4 regions of the Streptomyces sp. NPDC002490 genome follow, and region 2 is predicted to be linked to each of the others. Evidence: riboswitches for the same ligand, from Rfam matches in the RefSeq annotation. Region 2 holds a riboswitch; each other region holds the start of a gene.
What was found. Region 2 has a riboswitch for cyclic di-AMP ahead of ABT092_RS18005 (C40 family peptidase). Riboswitches for the same ligand answer to the same signal wherever they lie in the genome.

Region 1: another riboswitch for cyclic di-AMP. It lies ahead of ABT092_RS29245 (M23 family metallopeptidase); the one in region 2 lies ahead of ABT092_RS18005 (C40 family peptidase).
Region 3: another riboswitch for cyclic di-AMP. It lies ahead of ABT092_RS14845 (M23 family metallopeptidase); the one in region 2 lies ahead of ABT092_RS18005 (C40 family peptidase).
Region 4: another riboswitch for cyclic di-AMP. It lies ahead of ABT092_RS15970 (M23 family metallopeptidase); the one in region 2 lies ahead of ABT092_RS18005 (C40 family peptidase).

Annotation. Positions count from the first base shown of each region.
Region 1 covers NZ_JBEOWM010000077.1:8,504-15,905, reverse strand. The annotation lists gene ABT092_RS29275 (DEAD/DEAH box helicase) at 1-991, shown strand, start outside; tRNA gene ABT092_RS29270 (tRNA-Lys) at 1,248-1,323, shown strand; gene ABT092_RS29265 (hypothetical protein) at 1,584-1,895, opposite strand; gene ABT092_RS29260 (hypothetical protein) at 1,905-2,060, opposite strand; tRNA gene ABT092_RS29255 (tRNA-Met) at 2,267-2,340, shown strand; gene ABT092_RS29250 (PP2C family protein-serine/threonine phosphatase) at 2,488-3,639, shown strand; cyclic di-AMP (ydaO/yuaA leader) riboswitch at 3,933-4,077, shown strand; gene ABT092_RS29245 (M23 family metallopeptidase) at 4,088-5,194, shown strand; gene ABT092_RS29240 (aldo/keto reductase) at 5,396-6,340, shown strand; gene ABT092_RS29235 (PrsW family intramembrane metalloprotease) at 6,545-7,402, opposite strand, start outside.
Region 2 covers NZ_JBEOWM010000025.1:52,513-59,914, reverse strand. The annotation lists gene thrS (threonine--tRNA ligase) at 1-295, shown strand, start outside; gene bioD (dethiobiotin synthase) at 318-1,061, opposite strand; gene ABT092_RS18025 (adenosylmethionine--8-amino-7-oxononanoate transaminase) at 1,122-2,438, opposite strand; gene bioB (biotin synthase BioB) at 2,431-3,654, opposite strand; gene ABT092_RS18015 (8-amino-7-oxononanoate synthase) at 3,858-5,009, shown strand; gene ABT092_RS18010 (DUF6328 family protein) at 5,028-5,534, opposite strand; gene ABT092_RS18005 (C40 family peptidase) at 5,667-6,140, opposite strand; cyclic di-AMP (ydaO/yuaA leader) riboswitch at 6,145-6,316, opposite strand; gene ABT092_RS18000 (hypothetical protein) at 6,640-6,942, opposite strand; gene ABT092_RS17995 (ATP-dependent Clp protease proteolytic subunit) at 6,949-7,402, opposite strand, start outside.
Region 3 covers NZ_JBEOWM010000019.1:98,652-106,053, reverse strand. The annotation lists gene ABT092_RS14865 (DUF5998 family protein) at 1-260, opposite strand, end outside; gene ABT092_RS14860 (bifunctional acetate--CoA ligase family protein/GNAT family N-acetyltransferase) at 385-3,219, opposite strand; gene ABT092_RS14855 (HPr family phosphocarrier protein) at 3,460-3,741, shown strand; gene ABT092_RS14850 (GntR family transcriptional regulator) at 4,082-4,795, opposite strand; gene ABT092_RS14845 (M23 family metallopeptidase) at 5,038-5,829, opposite strand; cyclic di-AMP (ydaO/yuaA leader) riboswitch at 5,841-6,004, opposite strand; gene ABT092_RS14840 (M16 family metallopeptidase) at 6,453-7,402, opposite strand, start outside.
Region 4 covers NZ_JBEOWM010000021.1:89,893-97,294, reverse strand. The annotation lists gene ABT092_RS15985 (helix-turn-helix domain-containing protein) at 1-349, shown strand, start outside; gene ABT092_RS15980 (DUF6126 family protein) at 346-525, shown strand; gene ABT092_RS15975 (tyrosine-protein phosphatase) at 550-1,347, opposite strand; cyclic di-AMP (ydaO/yuaA leader) riboswitch at 1,846-1,964, shown strand; gene ABT092_RS15970 (M23 family metallopeptidase) at 1,967-2,971, shown strand; gene ABT092_RS15965 (SGNH/GDSL hydrolase family protein) at 3,175-3,966, shown strand; gene ABT092_RS15960 (STM4011 family radical SAM protein) at 3,986-4,873, opposite strand; gene ABT092_RS15955 (STM4012 family radical SAM protein) at 4,879-6,261, opposite strand; gene ABT092_RS15950 (STM4013/SEN3800 family hydrolase) at 6,278-7,099, opposite strand; gene ABT092_RS15945 (STM4014 family protein) at 7,116-7,402, opposite strand, start outside.

The DNA.
Region 1 (7,402 bases), on a different contig from region 2:
GCTGCCGCACCAGCGTCGGCAGATCTTCCGGCTGATGGAGGACGCGGGCGTCGACGCCTCGCGCCACATCGTCGGCGGCGGCGGGGTGTTCGAGCCCGAGGTCGCCGAGATCACGGGCGCCCGCTCGATGACCGAGGTCCAGGCCGACTCGGTGTCCGGCGCCGCCAAGCAGGCCGAGCGCGAGGTCCAGGACCTGGCCAAGCAGCTGGAGCGCGCCCAGCGCCGGGCTGCCGAACTGCGCGACGAGGCCGATCGGTTGATCGCCCGCGCGGCCCGCGAGCGCGGCGAGGACCCCGAGACGGCCCTCGCTGAGGCGGCCGAGGCCGCTGCGGCCGAGCCCGCCCCGCAGGAAGCGCCGGTGGCCCCCGTCGCCGAGGAGCGCCCCTCGCACGAGCGTCGTGACGACCGCGGCGGGTTCCGCCGTGATGACCGTCGTGACGGTGACCGTGGTGGTTTCCGTCGTGACGAGCGTCGTGACGACCGTGGGCGTGGTGGTTTCGAGCGTCGTGACGACCGTCCGGGCTTCCGCCGTGACGACCGTCGTGACGGCGACCGCGGAGGCTTCCGCCGCGACGAGCGTCGTGACGACCGCGGCGGGTTCCGTCGCGATGACCGCCGTGACGAGCGTCGTGACGGTGACCGTGGTGGTTTCCGTCGTGACGAGCGTCGTGACGACCGTGGGCGTGGTGGTTTCGAGCGTCGTGACGACCGTCCGGGCTTCCGCCGGGACGACCGTCGTGACGGCGACCGCGGAGGCTTCCGCCGCGACGGCGACCGTCCGGAGCGCGGTGGGTTCCGCCGGGACGAGCGCCCGTCCTCCGGCCACCGCAGCGGCCACGACCGCCCCTTCAACCGCGACCGTCGTGACGACCGCCCCTCGGGCGGCCACCGCACCGGCGGCCACGACCGCCCGTACGGCCGTCGTGACGACCACCGGGGCGCCGGCCTCAACCGCCGCGACGACAAGCCGCGCTGGAAGCGCAACGGCTGACCCCGGGTCCGTTCGCTGAACCGGGTGCCCGCCCCTCGTGCCGCCTGTTCGTCAAGGGGCGGCACCCGGTTCGCCGTTGTTCGGGTGCGTGCCCGAAAACCAGCACGCACCCGGACGCCGATGGTGTCAGGATGAAGGTGCGCCCCGTGGCGGCGGCCCCGGCCCCTCGTCCACCCGGCCCACCGGACGCCGACCCCGCCACCACCGGGGGACAGGCCCCGCCTGTCCCTGGTGCCCCGCTATGCTCTGCGGGTAGGGGCCGTTAGCTCAATTGGCAGAGCAGTGGACTTTTAATCCATTGGTTGTGGGTTCGAGTCCCACACGGCCTACCATCGGCAGCCAGGGAAACCCTCTGACCTGCGACGGAGCGCCCCGACCGGTTTCCACCGGTCGGGGCGCTCCGTCATTCCCGGCCGCGGGCGCGCGGTGAGGGACCGGACGAACGGGGCGTCGGCGACGGGCTCCGACGCCCCCGCGTCCAACGAGCGGGCGGCTGCACGGCGTTGTCGAGCGCAACGGGCGGCGCGTGAGCGCCGCACGGGCCCACCCGCTCCGCACGGGACCGGACGGCCGGGCCGGCCCCCCGGCGCTCTCACAGGAACTTGTTGCGGCCCGCCCCCGGGCCGGCGGCGGAGCGACGGCCGCGGGCGGGTCGGTGGCCGCGGGGGGCGCGGCGGTCGCCGTCGAGGCCGGCGGCCCTGCGCGCCCAGCGGGCGAGGGTCTCGGCCGGGAGGCCGACGCTGTCGACGATGCGGGCCGCCTTCTCGCGGCAGGCGGGTTCCTGGCAGGCGACCGGGTCGGCGGGTTCGTCCCGGGCTCGGGCGACGGGGCCCGGGGGGAGCGGCAGGGGGGCGGGCGGAAGGTACCGGGCGGTGCAGCCCAGGCAGACGTACCAGGTGCGCATGTGCGTCTCCTAGTGGGATTGGCCGGTCCCGGTGCAGGTCCCGCAGGCCCCGGTCCACCGCCGCACCAGGGGCGTCTGGCTGCCCTCCTCGTCGGTCTCGACCGTGTGCTGTTCGTGTTCGGTGAGTCCGGTGCCGCCGCACGCCGGGCAGGTCTCGTCACTCATGGGCCCAGGATGACGGGCGTCGGGCGGCCACCGTCGAGAATCCGCCGCATCGCCACCCGAACCGGGCAGCTCCCGCGGTGCGCCCGTTGACCGGGTGCCGGGTCCGCCGGGCGGGGGTCGTCCGGTGCGCCGGGCGGGCGGGTGGGCGGTAGCGGAAAAGGCGTGGTCGGAGGGGTCCGGACGTGGTGTAGAGTTGGGCTTACCGACGCGGGGTGGAGCAGCTCGGTAGCTCGCTGGGCTCATAACCCAGAGGTCGCAGGTTCAAATCCTGTCCCCGCTACTCCGTACGAAGGCCCGGAAGCCCTTGCTTCCGGGCCTTCGTCGTGTGCTGCCCTCACCCGTACGGCCCGTACGGGTCGCTGCCGGCCCGGGCGGGGGCCAGCCTGGGACGGGCGGCGATCGGTAGGCAGGCGGCGGGAGACGGTACGTGGGCCACGGAGGTGCACCGACCGAGGAGGAGTCCGCGGAGGCCGGGGCCCGTGCGCGGACGGGTGTCGGCGGGCGTCATCGCCGGGCCCGCCGGGGCAACCGGTTCGTCCGGGCGCTTCCGCTGCTGCTGATCGTGGCCGGGGTGTTCTACGACGAGCTGACCCCGTCCCGGATCACCGCCGCGCCCCTGTTGGCCGCGGCACCGCTGGCCGCCGCCCCCTTCTACGGGCTGCTCGGCACGGTGGCCATCGGGCTCGCGGCCTGCGCCGCCATGATCAGCGAGCGGTGGGAGGACGGGGACCTGGGGCGGGCCGAGTCCTTCACCGACCTGGCCACGATCGTCGTGGTGTCCGTCCTGGCCGTCGTGATCAACCGGCTCACCCGCCGCAGCAGTGCCCGGCTGGCCTCGGCCCGGGAGGTCGCGGAGGCGGCCCAGCGGGCCGTGCTGCCGGAGCCCGCGGCCCGGATCGGCGGCTTCGACATCGCCGCCCGCTACGAGGCCGCGCAGGCCGACGCGTCCATCGGCGGTGACCTGTACGCGGTGCAGGACACCCCGCACGGGGTCCGGCTGGTGGTGGGTGACGTGCGGGGCAAGGGGATGGGCGCGGTGTCGGCGGTGGCGGTGCTCATCGGGGCCTTCCGGGAGGCCGCGGAGCAGGAGGCGACCCTGGAGGCGGTGGCGGGTCGGCTGGAACGCGCCCTCGCCCGGGAGGGGGTGCGCCGGCGCGAGGTCGACGACTTCGAGGGGTTCACGACCGCGGTGCTCGCCGAGCTGCCGCACGGTCAGGACGTGGTGCGGATCCTCAACCGGGGGCATCCGACACCGCTGCTGCTGGTCCCGGACGGGGGGCTGACCGTGGTGTTCCCGCGCCGTCCGGCACTGCCGTTGGGCATGCTCGACCTGGGGGTGTGGCCCGACTCCTGCGACCAGGTGGACTTCCCGCCGGGGACGACCCTGCTGGTGTACACCGACGGACTGTCCGAGGCCCGGGACGGGCGGGGGGAGTTCTTCGATCCGGCGCGGTGGCTGCGGGGCCGGGCCTTCCCCGGCCCGGAGGAGCTGCTGGCCGCCCTCACCCAGGAGGTCGTCCGGCACACGGGCGCGGGACCGGAGGACGACCTCGCCATGTTGGCGGTGCGACGGCCCTGACGCCCCCGGCGGCGGGGGCGGTGCCCCGCCGTCCGGCGGCCTCCCATCAGCCCCCTCACCCCCTGTAGTCACGGCTTCGCTTTCCGATAACAACTGAGTATCCGTCAGGGAAAAAAGTGCCTCGCCGAGGAATATTGTCCGACCGCCAACTCGCCCGTATCCGCCCCTCCGTGTCCTGATAAGTCCCTGCTGTGAGCGCTAACGATCACTCGGAAGCGCTTGGAATCCGAGCCCCGGGTCTATTAACGTTCGATAACGCAGCGCGGTCGTCCCAGCCGTCACAGAGGCGGCTCCGTGCGCACGCGCCGAATCCCGCGAGGGAACCGGGGAACCACCACCTTGGGGTGAATCGGGCCGCCTTCTCGTGAAGGCGACCCGTAGGAGACCTTCCTGCTCCGAACCCGTCAGCTAACCCGGTAGGCGAGAAGGAAGGAAGGAGTACGCCTCAGTGGCGTCCAATCGGCCTGCCCCCGAAGCCCCTCACGCATCCACGACCGTCGAGGACGGGACCCATTCCCCCTACCAGCGGGTGTACGGCCCCGAGGTCACCGAGGGCGAGGCGCGGGAGGTCTGGAACCCCACCGCCGACACCGTCCGACCGGTGCGCGGTCGCCACCGCGTCGCCAAGCAGCGCGGCGGGCTCGCCCGCAGCTCCACGGTCCTGGGCGTCGGCGTCATCGCCGCGGTCGGCGCGGGCGGCATCGCCACCGCGCAGGGCGGCAAGCCCCCCATCAAGATTTCGATGCCCGACCTCGACCTCGGCTCGATCATGCCCGGGGACTCCGCCGAGGAGCCCCAGCAGAAGGCCGCCGCCACCCCCGCCGTGGCCCCCCTGACCGGTGCCGGCGTCACCACCGCCGACGCCGCCCGGGGCGCCACCGACGCGGGCGAGGCCCTGCGCACCCGCATCCTCCAGCAGGCCGAGCAGCAGCAGGACCAGGCCGAGGCCGCGGCCCGCGCCGCAGCCGAGAAGGCCGCCGTGAAGAAGGCCGCCGAAGCCGCCGCCAAGGCGGAGGCCAAGGCCAAGGCCAAGGCGGAAGCCGAAGCGAAGGCCAAGGCGAAGGCCAAGGCCGAGGCGGAGCGCAGGAAGGCGGAGGCCGAGGCGAGGGCCAAGGCCGCGCAGGCCGAGAAGGAGCGCCTCGCGAAGCTCGCCAAGAGCTTCACGCTCCCCCTCTCCTCGTACACGCTGACCTCCTCCTACGGGCAGTCCGGTGCGATGTGGTCCTCCGGCGCCCACACCGGCCTCGACTTCGCCGCCGGCGCCGGCACCCCGCTGAAGGCCATCGGCAGCGGCACCATCACCCAGGCCGGTTGGTCCGGCTCGTACGGCTACCGCACGGTCCTCACCCTCGACGACGGCACCGAACTCTGGTACGCCCACCAGTCGTCCATCGGCGTGAGCGTCGGCCAGAAGGTCACCACCGGCCAGTTCATCGGCTCGGTGGGCTCCACCGGCAAGAGCACCGGCGCCCACCTGCACCTGGAGGTCCACCCCGGCGGCGGCGCCGCCGTCGACCCGGCCGCGTTCCTGCGCGGCAAGGGCCTCAGCCTCTGACCCTCCCGGGTCCGCGGCCCCCGTACCCACCCGTCACCCCCACCGGCGCCCGGCGCACCTCCGCACGCGGTCGTGCGCCCGGTTCCGCGACGGGTGTCCCCCCACACCGCGAGAGCGCCGGCGGACCGGGTTCGTCCCCTCGACGCACCAGGTCCGCCGGTCCGGGGAAGGCGTTGCCGGCCAGGGGTGTTGACTAGCACCATGACCACTCTGCGCCCGCTCGGTCCGTCCGGCCTCGACGTCTTCCCGCTCGCCCTCGGCGGCAACGTCTTCGGTTGGACCGCGGACACCTCCCAGACCTTCGCCGTGCTCGACGCCTACGCCGACGCGGGCGGCAACTTCCTCGACACCGCCGACGCCTACTCCGCCTGGGCGGACGGCAACCGGGGCGGCGAGTCCGAAACCCTGATCGGCCGGTGGATGGCCGCCCGCGGCAACCGCGCGGACGTCGTCGTCGCCACCAAGGTCGGCTCCCACCCCGACTACAAGGGCCTCTCCGCCACCACCGTCAAGGCCGCCGCGGACGCCTCCCTCACCCGGCTCGGCACCGACTACATCGACCTGTACTACACCCACTTCGACGATGTGACCGTGCCGGTGGAGGAGATCGTCGGCGCCCTGGACGACCTGGTCCGCGCCGGCAAGGTCCGGGCCGTCGCCGCCTCCAACATCAGCCCCGAACGGCTCCAGGAATCACTGGACTTCTCCGACCGCGAGGGACTGGCCCGCTACGCGGTCCTCCAGCCCGAGTACAACCTCGTCGCCCGCGACAGCTACGAGGGCACCCTCCAGCAGGTCGCCTCCCGCAACGGGCTCGCGGCCGTGCCCTACTTCTCGCTCGCCGCGGGCTTCCTCACCGGCAAGTACCGGCCCGGCACCCCCGTCGACAGCGCCCGCTCCGGTTCGGCCTCCCGCCACCTCGCCACCGACCGCGGCCGGCGGGTGCTCGCCGCCCTCGACGCGGTCGCCGCGGAGCGGGGCGCCGAGCCCGCCACCATCGCCCTCGCCTGGCTGGCCGCCCGCCCCACGATCGCCGCCCCGCTGGCGAGCGCCCGCACCCCCGAGCAACTCACCGCCCTCCTCGCGGTGGCGGAGCTGGAACTCACGGACGCCGAAGTCTCCCTGCTCACCGAGGCGTCCGCCTGACGCCCGCCCGTGCCCGCTCCGGGTCCCGGCCCGCTCGCGGCCCGGGACCCGGAGCGGGCACGGCCTGCCGTCCACGCGTTCGTGCCACTGCGGGTCCCGGTCGTGGTGGAGGAGCGGGCCGTCCTCGCCCGCGCACTTCACCCGCTGCGCCGAGCGCACGGCGAACCGGGCCCGGGCCGGCGTCCACGTCCGTGGCCGTGCCGGTCAGCCCTGCCCCTCGGCCGGCCGGCCCGGGGCGGTGCCCGGCGCCGGCACGGGCGCCCCGGGGGACGGCGGCCCGTAGCCGGGGTGCCCGTGGGGGAACCGGGCGCCGTAGCCGTACGCGGGCGGCGGCAGCACCGACCAGGGCGCGGTGAGCAGGGCGCCGTGCACCAGGGACGGACGCACGGCGTGCCGGCGGTCCCACAGGGCGTCCAGCAGCCGGCGTTCCCGGGCGAGGAAGTCGGGGCCCGCGGCGCCGCGGGCGCCCCGGTGCCGGAGGAGCGCCAGCGCGGTGGCGTCGTCCTGGTAGGCGCGGACCGTGCGGCGCAGCGGGGCGCCGCCGTGGTGGCGGGCGTGGTCCAGGGCCAGGGTGCGGGCGCGCAGCGAGCCGAGGGCGAAGGGTTCCGGGAAGGCGAGCCAGCCCGCCGCGACGTAGTCGGGCAGCACCTCGCGCAGGACCTTCAGTTCCCGTTGCCGGGTCCGGAGCGTCCACCAGGTCACCACGCCGAACACGGGCACCATGAACACCCCGTACACCAGGAAGAATCCGGCGTCGCCGAAGGTGGTGGACCCGTTCCACAGGGCGTGCAGCCCCATGGCGAGGAGCAGTCCGACGGCGGGGGCCAGGGCGCGCCGCACGCGTTGCCGGGGCGGCAGCAGTGCGGCCAGCCCGAAGCCGAGGCCGGTGACCACGGTGAACAGGGGATGGGCGAACGGCGACAGCACGACCCGGACGAGGAAGGTCATCAGGGTGAGGGAGGCCAGCCCGGTGTCCCCGCTGGTGCGGTCGGTGTCGAAGGCGGTGCCGAGGTAGAGGACGTTCTCGACGAACGCGAACCCGGTGGCGGTCACTCCGGCGAC
Region 2 (7,402 bases):
CGAGGCGCCGCACGCCGAGGCGTTCGCCCGGCGGTGCGCGGAGCGGGGACTGCGGGTCGAGGTGGCGGGAGCGGACCGGGGGAGTCTGGGGGCCCGGATCCGGACCGCCCGGCTGGTCCCCTACCAGGCCGTCATCGGCGCCCGGGAGGCCGCCGCCGGTCGGGTCGCCCTGCGGCTGCGCGACGGCCGTCGGATCGACCCCGGGCCGATCGACGACGCCCTCGCCCGGATCGGTGCGCTCGTCGACGCCCGCACCACCGGGTTGTGGGAGGACGCCACCGAACGGGCGGCGTAGCGGTGGCGCCGGCCGCCGGCGGTCAGCCCGCGGTCGGCGCCAGCCCGGACGGCGCCGGCCAGCGGGCGGTGAAGGCCGCCGCGTCCCAGACACCGTCCAAGCGGGGCGCCAGCCAGTGCGCAGCCGCGCTCCGGAAGGCGGCCGGCTGCCACCCGCCGACCCCCGCCGGCACCGCGCCCAACAGCGGGGCGCCCGCCGCCTCCGGCAGGTCGCCGAGGTTGCAGCGCGCGGCGAGGTCCGCCTCCGCGGGCCAACTGCCCACCACCACGCCCAGCGGCTCCACGCCGCGCACCCGCAGCGCCTCCGCGGTGAGCGCGGTGCTGTTCAGCGTGCCGAGCCCCGCCGGGGCCACGACCAGCACGGGCGCGTCCAACAGCCGGGCGGCGTCGGCCAGGGTGTCGCCCGCGTCGTCGAAGCGGACGAGCAACCCGCCGGCGCCCTCCACCAGGACCAGGTCGTGGTGGAGGGCGAGGTGCCGGGCGGCCCGGGCCGTCGCCCGGGCCCCGACCGGGGCGGCCCCGGCCCGTCGGGCGGCCGTCGCCGGGGCCAAGGGCTCCGGATAGCGAGCGAGTTCACGCGCCGTCACCGGGCCGGCCAGCCGCGCCGCCTCGGCGGCGTCCCCCGGTTCCCCGGGCAGCACTCCCGTCTGGGCGGGCTTGAGGACGGCGACCGACCGCCCGGCGGCCACCGCCGCCGCCGCGACCGCCGCCGTGGTGACCGTCTTGCCGACCTCCGTGCCCGTTCCCGTCACGACCAGGATCGCCATGCCCCGCTCCCATCCGCAGTTCGTCCGTGTGGCCCGCTCCCGTCCGGGACGGGGCCTGCGTCAGCCCGCCCGGGCCGCCGCGCACACCGCCCGCCCGATCCGGGCCAGGTCCTCGTCGCCGGTCACGTACGGCGGCATCGTGTAGACCAGGTCGCGGAAGGGCCGTAGCCACACGCCCTCGCGCACCGCCGACCGGGTCGCCGCGGCCAGGTCGACGGGACGGTCCAACTGCACCACCCCGATCGCGCCCCGCACCCGCACGTCCCGCACCCCGGGCAGCGCCCGCGCCGGGGCCAGTGCCTGGTGCAGGCCCGACTCGATGCGCTTGACCGTGGTCCGCCAGTCCTGGGCGAGCAGCAGGTCGATGGAGGCGGAGGCGATCGCCGAGGCGAGGGGATTGCCCATGAAGGTGGGGCCGTGGGCCAGCACCGGGACCTCGCCGCGGGAGATCCCCCGGGCCACCCGCGAGGTGCACAGCGTCGCCGCCATGGACAGGTAGCCGCCGGTCAACGCCTTGCCCAGGCAGAGCACGTCCGGGGTGACCCCCGCGTGGTCGGCGGCGAACAGTTCGCCCGTGCGACCGAAACCGGTGGCTATCTCGTCGAACACCAGCAGCACGCCGTGTTCGTCGCACGCCTCCCGCAGCACCCGTAGGTACCGCGGGGGGTGGAAGCGCATGCCGCCCGCTCCCTGGACCACCGGCTCCACGATCACCGCGGCCACCTCGTCGGCGTGCCGGGAGACCAGCGCCCGCAGGTGGTCGGCGTACCCCTCGTCGTACTCGGCGGGGGGAGCGTCCGCGAAGACCTGACGGGGCAGCACCCCCGACCACAGGGAGTGCATGCCGCCGTCCGGGTCGCACACGGCCATCGGCTGCCAGGTGTCCCCGTGGTACCCGCCGCGCCAGGTCAACAACCGCTGCTTCGCGGGGCGACCGAGGGAACGCCAGTACTGGAGGCACATCTTGACCGCGACCTCCACCGACACCGAGCCGGAGTCGGACAGGAACACGTGCTCCAGGCCTGCGGGGGTGAGGTCGACGAGTTGCTTCGCCAGGCGCACCGCCGGCTCGTGGGTGAGCCCGCCGAACATCACATGGCTCATCCGTCCGAGCTGTTCGTGCGCCGCCCGGTCGAGGACCGGGTGCCGGTAGCCGTGGATCGCCGACCACCAGGACGACATCGCGTCCACCAGCACGTCGGGGCCGCCCAGCCGCCGGCCGCACCCTTCGGCGAGCCGCAGCCGCACCCCCTCCGCCTCCACCACCACCAGCGGTTCCTGCTCGCCCGGCATCGGAGCGTACGGGTGCCAGACGTGCCGACGGTCCAGCTCCACGAGCTCCCGCACCGAGCCCGGCAGGGCGCCCGGCTCAGGCATTGGGGGCCAGGTCGGTGCCGGGGCCCCGGCGGCGCACCGCCACCAGGTCGGGCCGGGCGGCCTGCGGTTCCGCCTCGGGGCCGGCGGGCTCCGCACGTCCGCAGGGGCCGCAGCCGCCGGCCGTCGCCGGGTCGGCAGCGGCCCGGGGACCGGCCTCCTCGGCCGACCCGCAGCCACCGCCGCGCGAGCCGCAGCCGCCGCCCGCAGGCGCCGCCCGGTGCTCGGGCAACGTCACCCGGTCCGCGCCCTCCACCTCGAACCCGGCGTCGGCGATCATGTCCAGGTCGGCCTTGCCGGCCTGGCCCTCGCTGGTCAGGTAGTCGCCCAGGAAGATCGAGTTGGCCAGGTGCAGCGCCAGCGGCTGGAGGCTGCGCAGGTGCACCTCCCGGCCGCCCGCGATGCGCACCTCCACGTCGGGGCAGACGAACCGGGCCATCGCCAGGATGCGCAGGCACCGCTGCGGCGTGAGGTTCCACTCCTTCGCCAGTGGGGTCCCCTCGAACGGGATCAGGAAGTTCACCGGCACCGAGTCCGGGTCCAGCGCGCGCAGCGCGAACACCACGTCGACCAGGTCGGCGTCGCTCTCGCCCATCCCGGCGATGAGCCCCGAGCACGCGGAGAGGCCCGCCGCGTGGGCCTTGCGGACGGTGTCCACCCGGTCCGCGTAGGTGTGGGTGGAGGTGATCCGTTCGTAGGTCCCCTCCGAGGTGTTGAGGTTGTGGTTGTAGGCGTCGGCACCGGCCTCCCGCAACCGCTCCGCCTGACCGTCCGACAGCAGCCCGAGGCAGGCGCACACCTCGACGTCCTCGTGCCGGTCCTTGATCGCCCGGATGGTGTCCGAGACCCGGTCCACGTCCCGGTCGGTCGGACCGCGTCCGCTCGCCACCAGACAGACCCGCTTGGCCCCGCCGGCGAGCCCGGCCGTTGCCGCCTCGGTCGCCTGCTCGGGCTTCAGCCAGGTGTACTTGAGGATGCCGGCGGTCGACCCGAGCCGCTGGGAGCAGTAGGAGCAGTCCTCGGGACACAGCCCGGACTTCAGGTTGACCAGGTAGTTGAGTTTCACCCGTCGGCCGAACCAGTGACGGCGCACCCTCCCGGCCGCGGCCACCACGTCGAGCACCTCGTCGTCGGACGTCGCCAGTACCGCGAGCGCCTCGTCCCGGGTCGGCAGTTCGCGCCGCAGTCCCTTGTCCACCAGCGTGTTCAACAGGTCCATGGTGCCGATCCTGGCCTACGCCACCCCACGCGGCCAAGGAGGCATCTGACAACCCTGGCGCATCGATGTGTGGGTATCACCACATGCTGGCGCGGGGATTGGGCCGTTAGGGTCTGTGCACTGCCTACAAAACCACCGTCCGCCCGGACCCGGCTCCGTCGGGGCGCCCCGACGCGGGCGCACCCCACCGCCGGAGGCCGTAGATGAGGGCATCGCCGTTCGACTGGCTCGACGCCCAGGCCGACCGGCGGCGGGCCGCCGGGCTGGTGCGGGTGCTGCGCCCCCGGCCCCTCGACTCGCCGCTGCTGGACCTCGCGGGCAACGACTACCTGGGGCTGACCCGGCACCCCGGGGTGACCGCCGCCGCCGCGGAGGCGGCCCGGTGCTGGGGCGCCGGCGCCACCGGTTCCCGGTTGGTCAGCGGCACCACCGCCCTGCACGCCGAACTGGAGGACGAACTCGCGGCCTTCTGCGGCTTCGAGGCCGCGTTGGTGCTGTCCTCCGGTTACGCGGCGAACCTGGCCGCGCTCACCGCCCTGGCCCCGGCCGGCACCCTGATCGTCTCCGACGCGGCCAACCACGCCTCGCTGATCGACGGCTGCCGGCTGGCGCGCGGCACCACCCGGATCGTCGCGCACGCCTCGCCGGACGCGGTGCGCACCGCGCTCGCCGAAGGCCCCGGACCCGCCCTCGCCGTCACCGACTCGGTGTTCTCGGTGGACGGGGAGGCCGCCCCGCTCCGCGAACTGTCCGCCGTCTGCCGGGCGGCGGGCGCCGGGTTGCTGGTGGACGACGCGCACGGCCTCGGGGTCCTCGGCTCCGGCGGTCGGGGCGCCCTGCACGCGGCGGGGCTCGCCGGCGCAGAGGACGTCGTCGCCACGGTGACCCTGTCCAAGGCGCTCGGCAGCCAGGGCGGGGCGGTCCTCGGGCCCGCCCGGGTCATCGCCCATCTGGTCAACACGGCCCGTACGTTCATCTTCGACACCGGCCTCGCCCCCGCTGCGGCGGGGGCCGCCCTGGCCGCCCTGCGCGTGCTGCGCGCCGAGCCCGACCGGCCGGCCCGGGCCCGCGCGGTCGCGGGCCTGCTGCACGACCTGCTGTCCGGGGCGGGGTGCGCCGTGGCGCGCCTCGATGCGGCGGTGGTGTCCGTGCGCGCCCCGTCGCCCGAGGCGGCGGTCCGCTGGGCGGCCGAGTGCCGTGCCGAGGGGCTGGCCGTGGGGTGCTTCCGTCCGCCCTCGGTACCGGACGGCGTCTCCCGGCTGAGGTTGACCGCCCGTGCCGACCTCACGGACGCCCAGGTGCGCCGGGCGGTGCGGGTGGTGGTGGAGCGGGCTCCGGCGGGCGCGCTGGCGTGAGCAGACGCGCCTGGGCGCTCACTGCCGCTCGGGCGCCGCTCCGTGCCGCAGTCGGTGCCTGAGCACCCGCCAGGGCAGGACCAGCCACAGCCCCGTGCAGACCAGCAGGGTGCCCGCGCCGGCGGCCACCCCGCCGGCCCGGCCCACCGCCACGTCGACGGAGAGCAGGACCGAACCGGTGAGCGCCAGGGACAGCACGCCCAGACCGAGTTCGGTGATGCGGGACGACACCCGCACGATGTCGGGCTTGGCGCCGCGGTGGAAGAGGTAGCGGTGGATGGCGGCGGGGGCCGTGAACAGGGCCGCCGCGAGGACGGCCAGGCACAGGGAGACCACGTAGGCGGTGCGCTGGACGGTGTCCAGCGTGGGGAAGCGGGGGGTGAACGCCAGGGTCAGGAGGAAGGCGAAGAGGATCTGCACCCCGGTCTGGGTGACCCTGAGTTCCTGGAGGAGTTCGCCGAAGTTCCGATTGGTCCGCTGGATCGGGGTCTCGGAGGGCGGAGCGCCGGGCCGGTCGTCAGTCATGTCTCATGGGTAACCGGAAGCGCACCCGCCCAGCGGGGCCCGAAGGGGTGGGGGACGCACCGGTGCGTCCCCCACCCCTTCGGGCGGTCGGCACACGCCTCAGCGTATGCACCGCTCAGTTCGTGGCATCGCTCACCGCACCCGTCCGTACTTGACGCTCTTGGTCCAGATCTTGGAGAGGCGTACCACGTCGCCGGTTTTCGGCGAGTGCCAGATCTTGCCGCTGCCGGCGTAGATGCCGACGTGGTAGACGTTCCGGCCCGAGTAGAAGAAGACCAGGTCGCCCTTGGCGCGGTTGCCCGCGCTCACGCGCTTGGTCTTGTTGTACTGGGCCGCTGCGGTACGGGGCAGGGTCTTGCCCGCCTTCTTGTACGAGTACATCGTGAGCCCGGAGCAGTCGAACCTGTAGGGCCCCGTCGCGCCGTACCGGTAGGGAGCGCCCTTCTTCGAGGCGGCCACCTTGAGTGCCTTGGTCGCGGGCGTCGCGGCGGACGCCTCCGTGGCGCCGCCGGGGGCCACTATGGTCCCTCCCACGGCGGCGAGGGTGAGTGCCGAGGCCGCGGAGGCCATGGTCAGCAGCGACGGAACACGATTGAGCGCAGTCATTGCGCAACCCTTCGTCAGCCGCCTGTGAAGGATGACCTGTCGGGTTCGGGCAGGCGAAGATGCCCGGCCGCTGACGCGGCTTCACCCCAAGGGCCGTCCGGATCGCTCCGACGGCCCGGCTTGCTCGGGTCCTCCACTCCTGCCGTCCACTCCTGTCGACCTGGCGTCCGGGCGGCGGCAGGACTCGGCGTCCGCCCGGACCGCCCCGCCGCTGTGGCGGGGGCTTGTCGTCGGAAGGGATCTTCACGCATGACCATCGGAAAAACCGAACGTTACCGCTGGTTTGTGAGTCTCCTCACCCCTGGCCCGTTCGGGTGGACAGTCGTCCCGCAAGAGCGGGTGACGGGTGCCTGACGACCCCGGTACCAGCGGCGAAACGTCGATTGCCCACTATGGAGTGGACGAACCGCGCAAGTCGGGCCCTTGGAAACGTCTACTCCGGGATCCGCTGTTCGTGGTACCCCGTTTGGGCCGTTTCCGGCTCTGCCCGGACGCCGGGTCAGTTCTGCTCCGGTGGGAGCCCGACGCGTGCCGCCCGGCGCACCCCGTCCAGGGTGCGCAGCGCACGGGCCAGCGTGTCGGCGCACAGCCGGCTCTCGCCGCGCTGGTGCATCAGCGCCAGCGCGTCCCGCAGCACCACGGCCGTGCTGACCAGCGCCTGCGCGGCGCGCAGGCCGCGATAGGTGTCGTCGCCGCGCGCCGGATTGATCCGCCCGAGGAGGTCGACCGCCTCCAGGTAGCGGTCGATCACCTCCCCCTCGGCCCGGGTGAGGGCCGGCAAGGGCGGGAGGTCGGGAAGCACGACCGCCTACCGGGCGGGCGGGGCGGGCGGCGTGCTGCCGGCGCGGGTGGTGACGATCCGGTCCACGAGGCCGTACTCCAGGGCCTGGGCGGCGTCGAGGAACCGGTTCCGTTCGAGGTCGGCCGCCACCCGTGCGCGGCTGCGTCCGGTGTGCCGCACCAGCAGTTCCTCCATCAGATCGCGTCGGCGCCGGAGTTCCCGGGCCTGGATCGCCAGGTCGTCGACCTGGCCCCGTAGCGGTTCCGGCAGCGCGGGTTGATGGATCGTCGCCCGCGCCCCGGGCAGCGCCAGCCGTTTGCCGGGGGTGCCCGCCGAGAGGAGGACCGCCGCGGCGGACACGGCCTGCCCCAGGCAGATGGTCTCCACGTCGCAGCTGAGGTAGCGCAGGGTGTCGTAGATCGCGGTCATGGCGGTGAACGAGCCGCCGGGCGAATTGATGTACAGCGAGACGTCCCGCTCG
Region 3 (7,402 bases), on a different contig from region 2:
GCGAACGGGGTCGGCGAGGAGCCGTCCGCCGCCTGCTCGTCGGTGTGGCTCACGATGAAGCGGGTGCCGGTGAGGACGAGCACGGTGACGTGGCGGCGCACCTCGTTGGAGTCGAAGGTGGTCTCCTGGTGGACCAGGTACGAGCCGATCGGCTCGCTGCCGACCGCGGCCTCCACCGCTTCGGCCACCAGAGCCGGGTAGTAGCCGCTGCGCTCGATCGCCGTGCGCAGCCCCTGGGTCGTCGTACTGGTCTTGGCCATGGCGCCCATCCTACGGCCCCCGCGCCGGGCGTAGGTGTCGCACGAGGTCTCCTGGTGAGCGGAGTGTGCAGCACCACAGCGAGGAAAGGATCACGCCAGGGACGGGCCCGGTCCGGCCGGCCCGTCAGTAGGCGGGGAGGGTCCGCGGCCCCAGGTCGTCCCGGGCCGGCGGGCGGGCGAGACGGACCGTGGCGCCCAGCACGGACAGGCCGTGCTCGGCGACGACCACGGGCTCCAGGGTGATGCCGACGACCTCCGGGTGCTCGTCCACCAGGAGGGAGACGCGCAGCAGGAGCTCTTCGAGGGCGGCGGTGTCCACGGGGGCGGCGCCGCGCCAGCCGAAGAGCACCGGCGCGGTCCGGATGGCCCGGACCACGGAGCGGGCGTCCCGGTCGGTGACGGGGATCAGCCGGTGCGCGGTGTCGCCGAGGAGTTCCGAGGCCGCCCCGGCGAGCCCGAAGGAGAGCACCGCCCCGACGATCGGGTCGATCACGGTGCGGATGACGGTGTCCACCCCCCGCGGGGCCATGGCCTGCACCACGGGCCGCAGCTCGGCCGGGGTGCCCAGGGACTCGGCGAGTTCGGCGTAGCCGCGGCGCAGCTGCTCCTCGTCGGCCAGGTCGAGGCGGACGCTGCCCAGGTCGGCCCGGTGCCGCAGGTGCGGGGCGGTGGCCTTGAGGGCGACCGGGTAGCCGAGCAGTCGGGCGGCGGCGACGGCCTGGTCCGGGCCGGCGGCGGGGAGCGTGGCGTGCACCGCGATGCCGTAGCGGGCGAGCAGGGCCCGGGCCCGGTCCTCGGGGACGGCGAAGCCGCGGGGGTCGTCGTCGGGGTGGGCGTCGAGCAGCCCGGCGATCAGCTCCGCGGCGCCGGCGCGGTCGGCGCCGTCGAGCTCGGGCACCTTGCCGGGGTCGGCGGCCTCGCGGCGCCACTGGGCGTACCGGACGGCCTGGCCGAGGGCGCGGACGGCCCGTTCGGTCGCCGGATAGGCGGGGATGCCGGCGGCGGACGGCTCGATGCCGGCGGGGGCGTCCGGGGCCTCGGGGCGGGGGGCGGCGGCCGGCGGCTCGGCGGGGCGGGGGCCGGTGCCGCTGGCGACGGCCAGCGCCTGCGCCAGCCGGCCCAGTTCGACGTGGGCCACGGCCACCGGCTTGGCGGGGTGGGCGGCGACCGCGGCCCGGAGGGCGCCGGCGAGTTCCTCGTCCGAACCGCCGCCCTCGCCGACCCGCGGGATGGCGGTGACGATCACCGCGTCGCACTCCCGGTCGGCCAGGGCCCGACCCAGCGCCCGCCGGAACTCCTCGGGCGCGGCGGCGGTGCCGAGGTCGAGCGGGCCCAGCGGACGCAGCCCCTCGGAGAGGCAGGCGTCGTAGGTGAGCAGCCCCAGGGATTCGGAGTTGCCGAGGATCGCGACCCGGGGACCGGCCGGCAGCGGTTGACTGGCGAGCAGCAGTCCCGCGTCGACCAGTTCGGTGATGGTGTCGACCCGGACCACGCCGGCCTGCCGCAGCAGGTCCGCGACGGTGGCGTGGGGCAGTTGGGTGGCGGGGACCGCGTGCCCCAGCGGGGAGATGCCGCGGTGCCGGGCGCCCTGGACGACGACCAGGGGCTTGGTGGCCGCGGTGCGGCGGGCGAGCCGGGCGAACTTGCGGGGGTTGCCGATCGACTCCAGGTACATCAGGGCGACGTCGGTGTCCGGGTCGTCGTACCAGTACTGGAGGACGTCGTTGCCGGAGACGTCGGCGCGGTTGCCGGCCGAGACGAAGGTGGACACCCCGGTGACCCCGGGGGCTCCGGTCACCCCGCCGCCGCGGCGGTGCAGCCGGGACAGCAGGGCGATGCCGATGGCCCCGGACTGGGCGAACAGGCCGACCCGACCGGGGCGGGGCATGTCCGGTGCGAGGGAGGCGTTGAGGCGGGTGGCCTCGGAGGTGTTGATGATCCCGAAGGCGTTGGGGCCGATCAGACGCATGCCGTAGGAACGGACCCGGCGCACCAGGGCCCGTTGGCGGGCCCGCCCCTCCTCGCCCAGGTCGGCGTAGCCCGCGGCGACGACCACGAGCCCCTGCACGCCGTGCGCCCCGCACTCGTCCACCACCTGGAGCACCTGCTCGGCGGGGACGGCGACCACGGCGAGGTCGACGGGGGCGCCGATCTCCGCGACGGACCGGTGGGCGGGGACGCCGTCGAGGGCGGTGAGGTCCGCGGGGAACGCCTTGTTCACCGCGTGGAGCCTGCCGGTGAACCCGGCGGCGACCAGGTTCTCCAGGAGCGCACGGCCCGCCCCGCCCGGGGCCCGGCCCACCCCGACGACGGCGACCGACCCGGGGCGCAGCAGTCGTTGGACGGAGCGGGCCTCGGCGCGCTGCTCGCGGGCGTGCTGCACGGCCACGGACGCTTCGGTGGGTTCGATCGCGAACTCCAGCCGGACCACGCCGTCCTCGAAGCTGCGCTTCTGCCGGTAGCCGGCGTCGGTGAACACCTTGATCATCTTGGTGTTGGCCGGAAGCACTTCGGCGGCGAAGCGGCGGATGTCGCGTTCGCGGGCGACCGCGGCTATGTGTTCGAGCAGGGCGGAGGCGACGCCCCGGCCCTGGTGGGCGTCCTGGACCAGGAAGGCGACCTCGGCCTCGTCGGCGGGGGCGGAGGCGGGGCGGCCGTGGGCGTCGATCCGGTCGTAGCGGACGGTGGCGATGAACTCGCCGCCCACGGTCGCGGCAAGGCCGACCCGGTCCACGAAGTCGTGGTGGGTGAAGCGGTGCACGTCCTTGTCGGAGAGCTCCGGGTACGGGGCGAAGAACCGGTAGTACTTCGACTCGTCCGAGACGTGCTCGTAGAAGCTGACCAGCCGGTCGGCGTCCTCGGTGGTGATGGGTCTGATGCGCGCGGTGCCGCCGTCGCGCAACACGACGTCGGCCTCCCAGTGGGACGGGTAGTCGTGCTGGTCCGGCGGGGTCTGCATGGGGTCAGCGTACGGGTCGCGGTCGGCCCGGGCGCGGGGCAGGCTGGGGAGCGCCCCGGGGTCGGTCGGCGGCGCGGCGCCTGGTTTCCGGGCTCCCCCCGGATGGGTACGTGAACGCCCGGTCGACGCGGGCACGGCGCCCGGCGACCGCACGGGCCGGCCGCCACCGCTGTGGGAGACTGGTCTAGACAACCGAAGAGGGTCATACCACCCGAGAGAGCACCTGAAGGGCAGCATCACATGGCTGAGCGCCGCGTCACCGTCGGTTGGGCTGAGGGTCTCCACGCCCGCCCCGCCTCCATCTTCGTCCGGGCGGCCTCGGCCACCGGCCTTCCCGTGACGATCGCCAAGGGGGGCGCCGACCCGGTCAACGCGGCCTCGATGCTGGCGGTGCTGGGGCTGGGTGCGCACGGCGGCGAGGAGGTCGTCCTGGCCTCGGAGGCGGAGGGTGCGGACGCCGCGCTGGACCGACTGGCGAAGTTGGTGGCCGAAGGACTGGAGGAGTTGCCCGAGACGGTGTGAGCCGGGCGGGTGGGCCCGCCGTCACGGGCCGCTCCCGGCGGGGCGGAGCGGCCTCTCGGGGGACCGGACCCACGGGAGGCGGTCCGACCGGCGCCCGTCGTGGTGCGCCAGGGCCGTTCCGGGGAGGACGCCTCCCCCGCGTTCGGCCCGCATCGCTTCACGGGAATTCACGAATCCCGCACCGCACCACGAGGCCCGCGGATCGCTTTCCGTCACACCGGCGGATGCATCGGCCCGATCGTCAGAGAATTCACTTCCCTCGCCTTCGGCACGCACGGCACCGAAATGAAGAGTGAATTCCTACGGCAATCCCGCCTCCTCCTTTTCTACCGTCCCCGTGTTACCGGGACGCACCCGCCGTGTTGACGGAATGTTTCCCCGCCCGCGTGCCGGCCGCCGCCCCGTCGTCCCCCGGCCGGTGCGGGAACCGGCGGCGACGGGCCACCATCGCGCCGATCTCGCGCTCGGTGTGGGCGGCCATCAGGGTGCCGGCGCGTTCCGCGTCCCCGCGGGCCACCGCGTCCACGAGGACTCCGTGCTCGACCCACTGCTCGGCCGGTCGCGCCGCCGGCTCGACGGTGTACATCCAGGTGATCTTGTGCCGGAGCTGGGTGAGCATCGCGGTGAGCCCCTGGCCTCCCGAAGCCTGGTCCAAGGTCTCGTGGAACCAGGTGCCCAGCGAGCGGAGTTCCTCGCCCGTGCCGTTCTCGGCCCGCTCCCGCCCCAGCCGCACCAGACCGCGCAGCACCTTCAGGTGGGCTTCGGTGCGCCGCTCGGCGGCCCGGGACGCCCCCAGCGGCTCCAGCAGCCGGCGCACCTCCAGCAGATCGGCCGCCTCCCGTTCGGTCGGCCGGGCGACGCAGGCCCCGGCGTGCCGACGGGTGACCACGAACCCCTCGGCCTCCAGGGTGCGCAGCGCCTCGCGCACCGGCACCCGGGAAACGCCGTAGCGACGGGCCAGCACTTCCTCGGTGAGGCGGCTCCCGCATTCCAGGACACCGCTGACGATGTCATCCCGAATGGCCGAGCACACCGCCGTGGCGGGAATACTCACGATCGGACCTCCGCTTTATGTCCGCACACCGCGGTCGATCGACTCTGATTCGATGACTCTATTGCAGTACGCGGAATTTTCCGACCCGCACGGGAATTCCTCACACCGATGGGACGGCCGCCACGTATCGAACGGACGGACAGGCGGGCGGGCGGGCCCGGACGTGCGGAAGGGCCCCGGCGGGTGGCCGGGGCCCTTCGGTGCTCACGGTGTCGACGGAACGTTCCGCCGGAGCGGGTGGGTCAGAGGTTGACCCCGTGGCTGCGGAGGTAGGCCAGGGGGTCGAGGTCGGAGCCGTAGTCGGCGCCGGTCCGGGCCTCGAAGTGCAGGTGCGAGCCGGTGACGTTGCCGGTGGCCCCGGCCAGTCCGATCTGCTGCCCGGTGGTGACGGCCTGGCCCGCGAAGACGGCCACCGACGAGAGGTGGGCGTACTGGGTGTAGGTGCCGTCGTGCATCTTGATGACGACGTTGTTGCCGTACGCGCCGGCCCAGCCGGCTTCGACGACGGTGCCGTAGCCCACGGACTGGACCGGGGTGCCGGTGCTGGCGTGGAAGTCGATGCCGGTGTGGGTGCCGGAGGACCAGATGTTGCCGCCCGCTCCGTAGGACGTGGAGACGTAGCTGCCGGCGATCGGGCTCACGTAGGTGTTGAGGCGCTTGCGCTCGGCCTCGCGGGCGGCGCGTTCCTGGGCCTCGCGCTCTTTCGCCGCCTCGGCCTCGGCCTGCCGCTTCTGCTCGGCGGCCCGCAGCTTGGCCTCCGCCTCGGCCAGCTCCATGGCGGCGGCCTCGTCGGCGGCGATCTGCTGGGCGGCGGCCTGGGCGTCGATCTCGTCGGCGACGGCGTCGCCGATGGACACCGTCTTGGTGAGGCCCGTGTCCTCCAGCGAGGACGGCTCCTGGGCGGCCAGGGCCGGTGAAGCGAGGGTACCGATGACACCGGTCGTGGTGAGGGTGGCGACGCCGGCGACGTTCGCGGTGGTCCGCGAGATGCGCGTGGGGCGACGGTGCTTACCGGTGGCACGGGTGAACGCCATGAAGTGGCTGTCCTTTCCTTCCCTCTCGCCTACCGGGTTAGCTGACGGGTTCGGAGCAGGAAGGTCTCCTACGGACCCCCTCCGCGTGGCGACGGGCGTCCGATTCACCCCAGGGACGGATCGGGTCCCCGGCTCCCCTGGCTCGCACCGTACGGGGACTCGGCGATGACTGTCCGGTGCCGCGACTGCGGCGTACCGCACGACGGACAGCCGCCCCGACGCTACGGGGAGGATCTTCGGTACGACAAACGGAACGGCCGTTTTGTAGCGCACGCCACACCGCGGACCGCAACCTCCCGCCCTTTCGGGACATCCGTCCCACACCGCACTCCTGACGGAACGACACGACGGACCCCCTCGCGGGGTACGGTCCGGAGCGCGTCGCGCCGGTACGGCCGCGGCCCTTGCCGTCCGGTGTCCGCGGCGCGCGGAGACGGCGGACGGGCGGGAATCCGCCTCCGCCCGGTACCGCCTGAGCCGCCGTCCGCTCGGTCACCGGCTGCGCCCGCTGTTCGACGCCGCCCCCGCCCGCGTGGTCGCCACCGCACCGAGCGACTGCCGAGCGGGTGTTGAGCCACCGTGCGGGCCCGCGGGCCGCAAGGGGTCCGCGGGCCCGCACGCGGTCAGCCGGTCACGACCGTGACCTCGCCGATGCCCAGGGCGCGCACGGGCTCCTCGATCTGCGCCGCGTCACCCACCAGGACCGTCACCAGCCGGTCCACCGGGAAGGCGTTCACCGCGGCCGCCGTCGCCTCCACGGTGCCGGTGGCCGCCAAGCGCTGGTACAGCTGCCCCTGGTAGTCGTCGGGGAGCCCCTGCTCGACCTGGTCGGCGAGGGTGCCCGCGACGGCCGCGGCCGTCTCGTACTTCAACGGGGCGACCCCCACCAGGTTCTGCACGGCCACGTCCCGCTCCGCGTCGGTGAGCCCTTCCGCGGCGAGAGTGCGCAACACCGTCCACAGGTCCGTCAGCGCGGGCCCGGTGGACTCGGTGTCGACGGAGCCGGAGATGGCGAGCATCGCCGCCCCGGTGCCCTCCGAGGTGGAGCGCAGCACCTGGCCAAAGGCCCGCACCCCGTAGGTGTAGCCCTTCTCCTCGCGCAGCACGCGGTCCAGCCGCGAGGTGAGGGTGCCGCCCAGGCAGTAGGTGCCCAGCACCTGCGCGGGCCACACCCGGTCGTGCCGGTCGGCACCGATCCGTCCGATGAGCAGCTGCGTCTGCACCGCGCCGGGGCGGTCCACGATGAACACCCGCCCGGTGTCGTCGGCGGTCACCGGCGCAACGACCCGGGGGGCCGAGGGGCTGCCGGTCCAGGCGCCGAGGGTGTCGGCGAGGAGTCCCTCCACGTCCAGGCCGGCGAGGTCGCCGACGACGACGGCCGTGGTGGTGGCGGGGCGCACGTGCTTCTCGTAGAAGGCGCGGACGGCCGCCGCGTCGATCGCCGCCACGGTCTCCTCGGTGCCCTGGCGGGGCCGGGACATCCGCGCCTCGGCGGGAAAGAGCTGGCGGTACAGCTCCTTGGCCGCGCGGCGGGACGGGTTCGCGGCCTCGTGCGGGATCTCGTCGAGGCGGT
Region 4 (7,402 bases), on a different contig from region 2:
CACCCGGGCCGGCGGCTGGACGTACTGGCAGGCCGGCGCCTCCGGCCGGGGGATGCAGGCCCTGCGGGTCCGGGTGCCGTACGGCACCCAGGGCGACATCGTGCGGGTCCACCCGGGCGAAGAGTGGCTGTACGTCCTGTCCGGGCGGTTGCGGCTCAGGCTCGGGGACAGCACCCACCTCCTCGGCCCCGGTGACAGCGCCCACTTCGACTCGCTGACCCCGCACCGGATCGGCGCCGCCGACGAGGACGGCACCGACCTCCTCTTCGTGCATACCCTGTTGCAGAGTCCGACCGCCGCGCTGTGCCTCGGCCCGGCGGACGGCCACACCCCGGGAGACCTCCGATGACCGAACCCGTACCCCCCACCGACCCCGCGGCGCCTCCGGTCGCCCCGCGGACCTCCACGCCCCGCATGGAGGACAAGATGCCGCCGAGCATCTGGATCCGACTGGTCATCTACGTCGCGGTCGGCCACCTGGTCGCCGCCTTCATCTGGCTGCTGTTCGAGGTCGGAGCCAAGTGACCCCGCCGGCGGCCGGGGACCGGCTCAGTCGAGCAGCCGTCCGCGCAGCCGCTCGCGCAGCCCGGGGGTGAGACCGAGGGCCCGGCGCAGATAGGTGTCGGTGTCGCCCCAACATCGGTCGATCGTCTCGAAGGCGGCCGCCAGGTACTCGACCCGGGCGTCGAAGAGGGGGCTCAGCAACTCCATGGCCTCGGGCGCGGAGCCGTCGACGGCGTCCGCGTCGCGGCGCACCCGGTACCGCCGGTGCGCCGCGTTGGACTTGAGGTAGTCCTCCTCGATCGCGCTCCGCTCGACCCCGAGGGCCAGCAGCGCCACGGCCACGGTGAGTCCGGCCCGGTCCTTGCCCGCGGCGCAGTGCAGCAGGGCGGGCACGCTGTCCTCGGCGAGCGCGTGCAGCACCCGGGCGTGCTCCGCCGTCCGCTGCTCGATCATGACCCGGTAGGACGTCACCATCTGGTCGACGGCGCGCCCCCCGGCCAGCAGGGCGCGGAGTTCGGTGAGGTCGCCGTTGCGCACCATGTGCCAGAACGCGGCGCCGTCGGCCGGGTCGCTGAGCGGGATGTTCACCTGGCGCACCCCGGGGAGCTCCACGTCGTGGCCGTCGAGGGCGCGGTCGGCGTCGTTGCGGAAGTCGAAGACGGTGTGCAGACCGAGCGAGTCGAGGTACCGGCTGTCCCGTGCCGTCGCGCGGGCGAGGTGGCCGCTGCGGAACAGCACCCCGTGGCGGATCCGGCGACCGTCCGCGGTCGGCAGTCCTCCCAGGTCCCGGAAGTTGCGCACGCCGGTCAGTTCGGGCTCGGTGGATGGGATCTGCTGCGTCACGGGGCTCCTCCGGTTCCCCCGCCGGCGCCGTCGGACGGCGGGCCGGTTCAGACGATACGACATCACATCGTCCGACAATCGGGATGTGATGGGCTTTTCTTGTGAAACACGGAGGGCGAGCCCTGGCCTCTATGTCCTGCAATGTGCATTTTCATAGCGTTCGCGAATCTTGGTGGTCCTCATCCCAACTGGGCCGGGAATAAAGCCGCCTGGGGAAGCCGGTCGTGACCGGGATCATAGAGGTCACCGAACGTGGTGGCCGGCCGTGCTCCGCCTGCCGTCCACAGCCCGGGAATTGAGTTCCGCGGCCCCCGCCGTCGTCGACGCAGGGTGACCGGGAAATCCCGCAAGGATCAAGGAATACCTGGTCATCGACGTGCTCGCGGTTGTCCGGGCCGTTCCGGCTCGCTTAGCGTCACGCTCACTCCGGGCGGACGCCGAGTCCTGCCACCGTCCGGCACCCACCGTCGTACCGACATCGGCAGGAGCGGGGAACCCACACGCAGTACGCCGAGTCCGGGCGACCGGACCGGCTCGGGGTGAAGCCGCGCGAGCGCGGCCGGGCACCTCCCGCCCGAATCCGACAGCTCACCTCGTAGGCGCCGGAGAGGAACGCACCATGCCCGCGACGGGTAAGCACCGCCGTCCCACGTCCGCCCGGCTCGTCCGCGCCATCGCCCTCACCGGGTCCGGTGGCGCGGCGGCCCTGGCGCTTCCGCTGATGGGCGCCGCCCAGGCCCACGCCCAGGCCGGGGAGGCCGCCCCCGCCCCCAAGGGCTCCGCCGCCGTCACCGCCCCGGCCGCCCCGCAGGCCCCCGCGGAGCGGACCGCCACCCCCCGCGCCGAGGTCACCACGTACTCCGTGAAGATCGGCGACCACCTGTCGAAGATCGCCGACGAGCAGGACGTGCGCGGCGGCTGGCAGCGGCTGTACCAGGACAACCGGGCCGCGGTCGGCGCCGACCCGAACCTGATCCGCCCCGGTCTGGAGCTCGCCATCGGTGCCCCGGCCGCCGCCCCGCAGTCCGCCGCCCCGAAGCAGGCCGCGCCGAAGGCCGCCGCGCCCGAGGCCCCGGCCCCGAAGGCCGCCCAGCCCCAGGCGCCCGAGGTCCGGCAGGCGGCCCCCGAGAAGGCACCGGCTCCGAAGCCCGCCGCTCCGAAGCCCGCCGCCCCGAAGGTCGCGCCCGCGGCGGCCGAGGCGCCCGCCGCCGCGAACGCCTCAGGCTTCACCCTGCCGGTCGCCAGCGGGGTGGGCACCCCCTACCGGGCCTCCGGCAGCATGTGGTCCAGCGGCTACCACACCGGCGTCGACTTCAGCGTCCCCGCCGGCACGCCGCTCAAGGCGGTCGGCCCGGGCACCGTCGTCTCGGCGGGCTGGGCGGGCGCCTACGGCAACCAGGTGATCATCCAGCACGCCGACGGCAAGTACTCCCAGTACGCCCATCTCTCGCAGCTCGGCGTCAGCGCGGGACAGTCCGTCTCGGGCGGCCAGCAGATCGGCCTCGCCGGTTCCACCGGCAACAGCACCGGGCCGCACCTGCACTTCGAGATCCGCACCTCGCCGACGTACGGCTCCGACATCGACCCGCTGACCTACCTGCGGTCCAAGGGCGTCTCCGTCTGATCCGTCCGGCGACCCGCCGGGAGCTCCCGCACGCGGGGCCGCATCCTCCGATGCGGCCCCGCGTCGCGCTGTACGGGCCTGGCCGTTCCCCTATTCCCGTGTCGTGCCGGTCGACCGCATGGCCTTTCTCACGTCCCGTCAACCCCCTGGAAGGCATTGTTACGGTGGCGTAGGTCACGCCGGGCGAGGAAGGATGGGTCGATGTGACAGCAGAGTCGACGTTCCTCCCCCCTGACGGCATCCGGTCCTACGCAGCGCTCGGCGACAGCTTCACGGAGGGCGTCGGTGACCCCGGGCCCGACGGATCGTTCGTGGGCTGGGCCGACCGGCTGGCCGTCCTCCTGGGCGACCGGCTCCCCGAGCACGCCTTCCGCTACGCCAACCTCGCCGTCCGCGGGCGGCTCCTCGACCAGATCGTCGAGGAGCAGATACCCCGGGCCCGGGAGCTCGCCCCCGACCTGGTGACCTTCTGCGCGGGCGGCAACGACATCATCCGCCCCGGCAGCGATCCCGACGAGGTGGCCGAACGCTTCGAACGCGCCGTCGCCCACCTCGCCTCCACCGTCGGCACGGTCATGCTGACCACCGGGTTCGACACCCGGGGCGTCCCCGTCTTCCGTCGCCTCCGCGGCAAGATCGCCACCTACAACGGCCATGTGCGGGCCATCGCCGACCGCTACCACTGCCCGGTCCTCGACCTGTGGTCCCTCAGGACCGTGCAGGACCGCCGGGCCTGGGACACCGACCGCCTGCACCTCTCGCCCGAGGGGCACACCCGGGTCGCGCTCCGCGCCGCCCAGGTCCTCGACGTCGAGGTGCCCGCCGACCCCGACCAGCCCTGGCCCCCGCTACCGCCCCGCGGCGTCCTCGAAGAACGGCGCGACGACATCCACTGGGCGCGCGAGTACCTGGTGCCCTGGATCGGACGCCGACTGCGCGGGGTGTCCTCCGGCGACCAGGTCGAGGCCAAGCGCCCCGATCTGCTCCCCCTCTGAACGGCCGCTGCCGCCGGGGTCAGCCGGGATCGCCCGGCGACGGTAGCCACACCGTCCCGGACGGTGCCGGAATCCGCTCCAGCACGCCCCCGGCGAACACGTCGTACAGCGGCAGGGACTCCAGGTGCACGTACCCGATGTGGCAGTCGCACCGCGCCAGCGGGCACGGCCGCGGTGCCAGCGCCGCCCGGTACGAACCGTCGTAGAGGTTGCCCAGCACGGACCGGACGAAGTGACAACGCCGCACCGTGCCGTCCCCGTCGACCGACACCACCGACGCACCCGTCCGGCACGGCAGCCCTCCGCTGCGGTGCGGATGACGGCTGAACGGGAACAGCGGATCCACCTCCGTCCAGGCCGCGGCCTCCTCGTCGGTGTACACGTGCCCCTCGGCCGCGTTCACCCACAGGTACACCCGCTCCGGCAACGCCGCCCGCAGCCGCCGGGCGTGCTCCAGGTGCTCCCCGAGCCCCACCACCCCGACGCTGAACCGCACCCCGCGCTCGGACAGGGCGCGGCACTTGTCGAGGAACCGCGCGTAGGGCGTCTGGCCCGGGTGGTACGTGCACCACAAGGCCACCGTGTCGAGGTCCGCCGCGTCGAGCCAGTCGGTGCGGCAACTCAGGTTCGTCTGGATCGCCACCCGCTCCACGTGCTCCTGCCGGGACAACTCCACCAGGGCCCGCCGGTACCAGGACCGCACCAAGCCCTCGCCCCAGGGGGTGAACAGCACCGACAGCCGGCCGTCCCGGTACCCCGTCGCCCAGGCGGTGAACCGCTCCAACGCGGCCCGGTCGGCCCGGAGTTGCTCCCGGCTGTCCCGACGCTTGGCGAACGGGCAGTACGGGCAGTCGTAGTCGCAGGACGCCAGCGGGCCCCGGTACAGCACCGTGAGGTCGGCGCCCACGGCACTCACCGTGCCTCGTAGGCGGCCATCGCGGCCCGCACCTCGGGGGAGAAGAGCTCCGGGCCGACCGCGTCGGAGTGCGCCAGTCCCTCCGCCGACAGCCGCAGCACCCCCGCCGGGGCCGCCGGATCGAGCCAGCCCCGGCGCGCGAACCGGGCCAGCTCGCCCGGGAAGTCCTCCTCCGGTTCGGCGCCGAACCGGGTGCGGTACTCCTCCCGGGCCATGCCCGGGGCCTGGAGCAGCGACTGGAGCAGATGGCGGCGCCGCGCCTCCCCGCCCCCTGCGCCCCCGGCCACGTACCGGCCGTGCACCGGCCGGCCGAAGTCCTCCGTCGTGGTGTACGCGTCGATGATGGACCGCACCTCGCGCTCGTTCACCGCGTAGTCGAAGGAGTAGTGCAGCGTCGAGGTGTACGAGCGCGCCCCGCAGCCCAGCCCCACCATGCCGTCCGTCTGGCAGGCGTGGTCCTCGGGCCCCTCGGCCGGGGCGTCCGCCCGCCGGAACATCCGCATCGACCGCTGCTCGTAGCCCCGGGCCAGCAGGTGGTCCCGACCCGCCCGGTAGAGCCGCAACCGCTGCTCGTCCCACGCGCGCTGTGCCACGTCCACCCTCCGGTGCAGCCCGGTGAGGTTCCGCACGTACAGCGGGTACAGGTACAGCTCCTCCGGGCGCCAGGCCAGGGCGGCGTCCAAGGAGCCCAGCCAGGACTCCTCGGTCTGGCCCGCGATCCCGTAGATCAGGTCGATGTTCAGCACGGGTATCGCGGCCTCCCGTATCCGTCCGAGGGCCGCTTCGACGTCCGCCCGTCGCTGGGGCCGCACCGCCGCCCGCGCCTCCTCGGGCACGAAGCTCTGCACCCCCAGGCTGAGCCGGGTCGCCCCGCGCTCGGCCAGCACCGCCAGGCGGTCCGCGGTGGCCGTCGCCGGCGACGCCTCCACCGACAGCGGCACCGACCGCAGGTCCGCGCCCATCCGCGACTCGGCGAGGTCGCACAGCCGGCCCAACTCGTCCGCGGTCAGGTACGTGGGCGTGCCCCCGCCGAACGCCGCCGTCGCGAAGCGCACCGGACCGTCCCCGTCGAGCGCCTCCCGCACCGCGTCCGCCTGCCGCTCCAGGGCGTCCAGGTAGCGACGCGTCAACTCCCCGGGCGCGCCGATCCGCGTGAACAGGTTGCAGAACCCGCACCGGACCTCGCAGAACGGCACGTGCAGGTAGAGCGAGAGCGCGTCCTTCGGCTCCCCGCGCCACAGCTCCGCGAGGCGGGGGCCGCGGGCGGGCAGCGGACGGTACGCCGTCTTGTGCGGATAGGCGTAGACGTAGTGCTGGTACGGGCGCGGCGGTGCCGTCTCCAGCGCCGTCGGGACCTCGGTCGGGAAGGTGGTGCTCATCGGGTGCCTCTCGGACTCACGGCGCGTCGGCCGGGGACGACGGCGGTAGGAAGAAGTGGGCGTAGGGAACGGTCCAGACGACGTCGTGACCGAGGCGGTGACCCGTGTAACCGTCCTCGCCGTACGCCGTGCCGTGGTCCGAGCAGACGATCGCGAAGCACCGGCGGCGGCTGCTCATCGCGGCGAACAGCCGGCCGACGTGCCGGTCGACGTACTCCAGCGCGGCGGCGTGGGTGCCCCGGTCGTCGCCCGCCTCCCGGGTCGCGCCCGGCAGGTGGAACCAGTTGGGCTGGTGCAGCGCCGACACGTTCAGGAACAGGAACAGCCTCTGCCCTGCGGGCAGTTTGGCCACCACCTCCTCCGCCCGGGCGACCTGGGCCTCGAACGAGGTCGGGGAGGCGACCCCGAACGCGGGCTCCCAGTGGCTCTCCTGGAACATCCCGGGCAACACGTCCCCCAGGGCACCCCGCTTGTTGAAGAACCCGACCCCACCGATGCACACCGTGCGGTAGCCCGCCCCGGCCAGACCCGCGACCAGGTCCGGGGCGTCGTACACGAACGTGCCCCGCTCGGTCGTCTCGCTGCCCGCGAACCGGGCCGCGAACAGCCGGGGATGCCGACCGGGCGCCGCCGGAGTGGGCAGGAAGCCGGCGAACATGGCCTGGTGCGAGGCGTAGGTGAAGCTGCCCGGTGCGTGCCGTCGCTCCCACCTCCCGCCCGGCAGGTGGGCGGCCAGGTTCGGCAGCCGGCCCGCCGCGGCGAGCTCGGCGGCCACGTCGTGGCGCAGGGTGTCCAGGGTGACGAGGAGCAGGTCGTCCCGTCCGACCACCTCGTTCATGTCCGGGTTCTTCACCTCAGGGTCCTTCCGGGTACGCGCTCGGTGCGGGGACGGCGGTCGAGGCGCGGGTGCCCCCCACGGCGGCGACCTGGGCACGGTAGGTGTCCCAGCCCTCCGCGCCGCTGCCCGCGAGCCCCGTCAGGCCCGGCAGCAGGTCGCCGAAGGCGTTGACCTCGCCGACCGCGAACCGGCGCCAGCCCACCGCGGGCAGCAGGTCCACGCCCACGCACAGGGTGCGGGGGAAGCAGGCGGCGGCCCGCTCGCAGACCGCCAGCAGGTCCCGCCAGTCGCCCCCCGCCCCGG